DNA from 2 places in the Lactobacillus sp. CA30L genome. Region 1 is predicted to be linked to the other one. Evidence: predicted binding sites of a transcription regulator. Region 1 holds the regulator's gene; the other holds the start of a gene.
The links. The regulator NrdR, encoded in region 1, represses ribonucleotide reductase genes. The targets are predictions, from matches to a motif close to ACACNATATATNGTGT.
Positions count from the first base shown of each region.

Region 2: the regulator NrdR is predicted to act here: its motif matches at 1,299-1,314, upstream of AC2JF8_RS04650 (deoxynucleoside kinase).

Region 1 is NZ_JBWXGB010000005.1:149,270-152,579, reverse strand. Features, by position in the region: gene polA (DNA polymerase I) at 1-130, shown strand, start outside; gene mutM (bifunctional DNA-formamidopyrimidine glycosylase/DNA-(apurinic or apyrimidinic site) lyase) at 144-974, shown strand; gene coaE (dephospho-CoA kinase) at 971-1,588, shown strand; gene nrdR (transcriptional regulator NrdR) at 1,575-2,042, shown strand; gene AC2JF8_RS07295 (DnaD domain protein) at 2,045-3,310, shown strand, end outside.
Region 2 is NZ_JBWXGB010000003.1:117,204-120,513, reverse strand. Features, by position in the region: gene AC2JF8_RS04660 (aryl-sulfate sulfotransferase) at 1-149, shown strand, start outside; gene AC2JF8_RS04655 (LysR family transcriptional regulator) at 159-1,049, shown strand; gene AC2JF8_RS04650 (deoxynucleoside kinase) at 1,356-2,006, shown strand; gene AC2JF8_RS04645 (deoxynucleoside kinase) at 2,019-2,705, shown strand; gene AC2JF8_RS04640 (Cof-type HAD-IIB family hydrolase) at 2,801-3,310, opposite strand, start outside.

The sequences.
Region 1 (3,310 bases):
TGACGTTCCCAAGGATGAGCTTGAAACAATCAAGAAGATTGTGCCCCAGGTCATGCAAGCGGCTGTCCGGCTAGATGTGCCGCTCGTTGCTGATTCGGGGTACGGTCATAATTGGTTTGATGCGAAGTAAGGAGTAGTAGTTAATGCCAGAAATGCCGGAAGTTGAAACAGTGCGCCGGACGCTTGAGCCCCTAGTTAGGGGGAAAACAATCAAAGCGGTTACCTTATGGTACCCTAAAATTATTGCCAGTGATCCGGCTGAGTTTGCCAAGCGGGTGGCGGGACAAAAGATCATCGCGATTGAGCGTTATGCCAAGTACCTCCTGATTCGTCTCACTAAGCAGCTGACCATCGTGTCGCACTTGCGCATGGAGGGCAAGTACCGCTTAGTTGCAGCGGATGAGCCCAAGGGAAAGCACGACCACGTGCAGTTTGCTTTTAGCGATGGGACCGCACTGCGCTACAATGACGTCCGCAAGTTTGGGCGCATGCAATTGGTTGTCACGGGCACGGAAAAGACCGTGACGGGGATCAGCAAGCTGGGCGCTGAACCCAACTCACCCGCGTTTACGGCGGCCTCATTGGCTGCCGGCCTCGGCCGTAAAAAAAAGAGCATCAAAAATGCCCTGCTTGACCAATCTGTCGTTGCTGGTCTGGGCAACATTTACGTCGATGAGGTCTTATGGGAAACCAAGATTCACCCGCTGAGCCAAGCCAATAAAATCAGCAGGTACAAGATTAATAAATTGCACGACAACATTAACGCCCTGATCACGCGGGCAATTGAGAAGCACGGTACCACCGTTCACACCTACCTTGACGCCAACGGCGAAACAGGTGCCTTTCAGAAGATGCTGCAGGTATATGGTCACAAGGGCGAACCGTGCGTTCGGTGTGGCACGCCACTCGAAAAGATTAAGGTCACGGGCCGTGGCACCACGTTCTGCCCGCACTGCCAGGTGCTGTACAAATGACGCTTGTTTTAGGAGTGACGGGCGGCATTGCCAGCGGCAAGAGCACGGCCGATCGCTTTTTTCAGCAAAACAACATCCCCATAATCGACAGCGACCTGATTGCACGCGCCATCCTGGATGTTGACCGTGCCGGGTACCGGGCGGTTGTTAAGCAGTTTGGACCCGCAATCATCCGGCCCGATCGCACAATCGACCGCGCTAAGCTGGGGCGGCTGGTTTTTGGCAACCAGAACCAGCTGAAAATCTTGGATAGCATCACGCACCCGTTGATTTTTCAGGAAATTCAGGCTAAAATTACGCAAAACAAGCAGGCTGGCGAAGAGCTGGTCATTGTTGATGCGCCCCTGTTGTTTGAAACGGGCGGCCAAAGTTACTGTGACCGGACCCTGCTCATTGCGTTGCCCGCAGACGTGCAGGTCAAGCGGCTGATGCAGCGCGACCACCTGACTCAGGATGCGGCGCTTGCACGGATTCACAGTCAGATGCCACTGGTCAAAAAGGAAAAGCTGGCCGATTATGTTGTCTTCAATACGGGTACGATAGAAGATTTAGAGGCCGAACTAAGAAAGCTGCTAGTGCAGATTAAAGAGGAGGACCAACATGGAATGTCCTAATTGCCGTGAGAATGCTTCGCGGGTAATCGATTCGCGTCCGAGTGACGAAAACCGCGCGATCAGACGGCGCCGGGAATGTGAAAATTGCGGTTACCGTTTCACCACTTTTGAACGGGTGGAAACCACGCCGCTGCTCGTGATCAAGAATGACGGGACGCGCGAGCCCTTCAACCGCAAAAAAATCCTCCACGGCGTGATGGCAGCGGGGCAGAAGCGTCCGATTACCAGCGTCCAGTTTGAACAGCTGGTCGACCATGTTGAAAACAAAATCAGAAAGCAGGGCGTCAGCGAAATTTCTTCCAAGAAAATCGGGCAGGTCGTGATGGATGAGCTGGCCGAAATTGACGACGTTGCCTACATCCGCTTCGCCTCGATCTACCGTGAATTCAAGGACATGTCGAGTTTCATGAAGACGATGGAAGACATGATTGCCAAACGGGAGAAAGAAAGTTAGCCATGGTCAAGCAACCCAATCCCAAGCAGCCCTTTTTTATTACCAATCGCGTAGACCTTTCCGCCCGCGACGTGCGTACGCTGGTTAGGCTGTACCAGCCCCTCGTTGGTGCACTGGCGCTTGCCCTCTATCTTACTCTGAACGAGGACTACGACCACGACGAGATGCTGTCGGAGGCCAGGGGGATTTATGCCCTGCAGGAACAGCTGGATTGCGATATCAAGAAGCTGTTTGGAGCGCTGCGCAGGCTTGAGGCCGTTGGGCTGGTTGAAACCCGCGTCCTTGACAACAAGGTCATGGGGAAGGTGCTTGCCTTTCGCCTGACCATTGTTCCCAGCAGCAGCGAGTTCTTTGCGACCGCTCTTTTGGCCAGCCTGCTGAAGGAAAAGGTCGGCGTCAGTGCCTTTCAAAAATTGAGCCGCGACTTTGCCCGTGAAGGCAAGAAGAATGAGCACCAGGTTAACGGCTTGAACGAAGCTGAAAATGTTTCTGCTTCCTTTATGGAAGTGTTCCGTCTGCCTGAGGAAGAAGCAATCGACCCATCGCCGGACGTCAAGCAGGCCGCACGGGAAAATCAGCCGTCTAGTCCCCGCAAAGCCAGCGTTAATGCCGATGACAGCATCGACTGGGACTTCATGAAGCAGCAGTTTGAAATATACCAGATTGCCGGCAGCGAGGTTGACCAGAACCGGGATGCAATCCGGGCCGTAATGCGGACCTATGGCCTGACCGAGCAGGACTTTGTCGACGAGGCGCTGCCGTGTTTGCACGGCGACTACCAGCTGAACATGACCCTGATCAAAGAGACCATCGCCAACACTATCCATGCAGACAGCACGCGCAGGCAGATTATGCAAGACACGCAGGGCGGTTCCGATGCAAAACAAAATAGCACCTTTAGCCCGCGGGACCAGAAGGTCTTGCACCTGGCACAGAACGAGTCGCCCAGTCAGTTTTTGTATAAGCTGAAGACCGAGCGACATGACTACGTTGACGCCAGCGAATACCGGGTGCTCGATGACCTCTATAACCAAAAGGGCATCCCGGCGGAGCTGCTCAACATCTTGACTTACGCCTGCCTCAAGAGTGGCCCCAATGTGTCGTACAGGTTGGCCAACAAGATCCTGCACGACTGGCTGCAGCACGGGGTCAAAAGCGGTGCGCAGGCCATTGAGTACATGATGAAAAGGGAGCAGAATAAGGGACAGTACCAGCGTTACCCGAATAAAAAGCGGGTTGAAAAGGGTACCGACTGGAATAAACACAAG
Region 2 (3,310 bases), on a different contig from region 1:
AAGAGATCGAAGTTACACCGCCAGCAAATGATCAATTCCAAGTCAAAGGTGCTGCTAATCCTAACTTCACTAAAGAAACTACCGTTGAAGTCGAAGGCGCTGCCGGTTATGGTGAGGGAATGGATGCGTGCGTCGACGAACTAGATTAAAAGGTCATTATGCAATTAGTTCAAATTCAAGACGTTATTGCGATTGCAGAATATAAATCAATATCCCAAGCAGCTAAAGAGTTGTTTATTTCTCAACCCACATTAAGTGAGGCACTAATTTCACTTGAAAAAGAATTAGGTTTTCAAATCTTTGAACGGGGTAGACGTGGCGTTACCCTAACTGCAAAAGGACAGGAGATTTACCGAATTGCACAAAATATTCAAAAAAGCGTAGATGAAATAAAAAGCCTCTCTACACGGGGAAAAAGCATCAGCTCTGTTAGACTTACTTCTATTCCGATGATTTCAAGCACTATTTTTATAAATATTATTGACAACCTTTATCGCAAGATGCCAAATTTAAGGATTTATCCTGACGAGGGCCGTCCTAATCAAGTATTAAATAACCTAGAAGATGGAAAAACTGACATCGCTTTTGAGAATATCAATCGCATAAATAAGGAACGTTTTGCGACGTTAATTAATAAAAGCAATATGCAAAAAAAGCTACTGTGCAAAATTCCGGTAGTTGCCATTGTTCCCGCTGACTCACCGATGGCAAAGTTAGATAAAATAAATCGCCAGCAATTGTTTTCATATCATTACCGCCACATTTATCTCACTGACTACTGTGACTGTGATTTCCAGTCGGAAGATATTATGTTAGCCAATCGTGACTTGATACTTAATGCAGTGTCACACAATGTTGGTTACACGATGATGCCAGAAACTGCTATCTTTGATTATGACAATAAAAATATAAAAATAATCACAATGGCAGAAGAAAAAAAGGAGGATTTGTTCCTGCTTTATCCGAGCAAGGAATTGATCACCCCTATCCAAGAGAAAATTATCAACCTAATTACTAATTGTATTAATCAGTTAGGCTACAATAAGTAGCCCACTCCCCCTCCTGAATAACAAATTCAAGGGGGGATTTTTTGTTACCGCTTTGTTTCACGTGTAACAGCTCTTAAAATATGCAATATGCAATCATATTAAACGGCATAAGAACCCTTTACGCTCCTTTGCATTTTTAGATAATTAATTATTAGTCTTGCTTTATTTTAAATATAAGCATTTTTTATTGCAGACCAAATATCCGCTTGACATTACCCGCAATTTTTTAATTTAATTTTTGCTTGTGTACCACAATATCTCGTATTAAACTAGATAAGGATCTATATATTGTATTTAAGAAAGAACGTGATGACAGTTATTGTTTTAAGTGGGCCAATTGGGGCCGGCAAATCCAGTTTAACCAGCATTTTAGCTGAACATTTAGGCACGCAGGCTTTTTATGAGGGGATTGAAGATAATCCCGTGCTTCCCCTCTACTATAAGGACATGAAGCGGTATACCTTTCTGCTCAACATCTACTTGCTTAACCACCGTTTAGCCCAAATCAGTCAGGCCATCCAGGAAAAAAATAGCGTTTCAGACCGTTCCATTTACGAAGACGAGCTCTTCTTTAAGATGAACGCCGAAAACAAGGTGGCTGATCCAACGGAATTCCAGATCTATGCCAGTTTGCTCAAAAACATGATGGAAGACACCCCTGGCAACCCGAGCAAGAAGCCTGACCTGCTAATCTACATTCACGTGTCTCTTGATACAATGCTAGAACGGATTGAAAAGCGCGGACGTTCATTCGAGCAGATCAGTACTGATCCAAGCCTCAAGGATTACTACGCGTGCCTTTTGAGCTACTACGAACCGTGGTATGAAAGCTATCACGAATCGCCTAAGATCAAAATCGACGGTGATAAGCTTGACTTCATTACTGATGAAGCAGCCAAAAAAGAAGTTTTAAGTCAAATTGATGAAAAATTGCGCGCATTGGGCAATTTAGAATAAAGAAGGATCGTGATGACAGTTATTGTTTTAAGCGGGCCAATTGGAGCCGGTAAGTCTAGTTTAACCAGTATTTTAGCCAATTATTTAGGGACCAAACCCTTTTATGAGAGCGTTGACAACAACCCCGTATTGCCGCTTTTCTATGCGGACCCGAAGAAGTATGCGTTTCTGCTTCAGGTGTTCTTCCTCAACACGCGTTTTCGCAGCATCAAGGATGCGTTAACGGATGACAACAATGTTCTTGATCGGTCCATTTATGAAGATGCCCTCTTCTTCCAGATGAACGCAGATATTGGTCGGGCAACCACGGAAGAGGTCGACACCTACTACGAGCTGCTGAACAACATGATGGGCCAGCTTGAGCACATGCCCAAGAAGAATCCCGACCTGCTTGTACACATCAACGTTTCTTATGACACAATGATCAAGCGTATCCAAAAACGGGGCAGGCCGTACGAGCAACTCAGCTACGATGCAACGCTTGAGGACTACTACAAGCGTCTTCTGCGTTACTACAAGCCGTGGTACCAAAAGTACGACTATTCTCCTAAGATGGAAATTGACGGCGATAGCCTCGACTTTATGACTAATGAGGAGGACCGGCAAGTTGTTCTGGACCAAATTGTTGCCAAGCTCAAGGAGATTGGCAAGCTCCCCTCATCCTGGAGCAAGCCAACCGCAGTCGCAATTGACAATTAAATAATATTTTAGTCAAACAAAAAGCCAATCGTGCAGACAACCACGCCTGCTAATTGGCTTTTTTCGTGTTCAAAATAAAATACCTAAAGCTAAGGTCAGTCCAACTGGTCAAGGACTGCGGCAATCCCGTCGTGATTGTTGTCCAGCGTAACCGTAGCAAATCTGGCTTTTAATTCAGCGGGCGCATTGCCCATTAATACCGGGTGCCCTACTGCATTAAGCATCGCCTCGTCATTATAGTTGTCGCCGAAGGCCCAACAATCACCCAATTCAACGCCAAAGGCCTGCGCCAGTTCGCTAACGCCCCTGCCCTTCGTTACGCCCTTGAGCATAACCTCCAGCAAATTAGGCGCAGATTTGACGAAGACCAGCTGCGGGTACAGGCTGCTTAACGCCCGCTGACCCTCATCGAGCACGGCCGGATTCCCCATAATCAAAACCTTGTGTACGCCCCGCAGTTTTTTAACCCCGGCAATGGAACTAGGCGTGGCTTTAAGCTTGACTATTTCTTCTTCCCTCTCAACCAGTGACGGATTATTACCCGGGGAATAGTACCAGTCATAGCCACTGTACACATTCCACGCCGTGCCAGCACACTTTTGCTC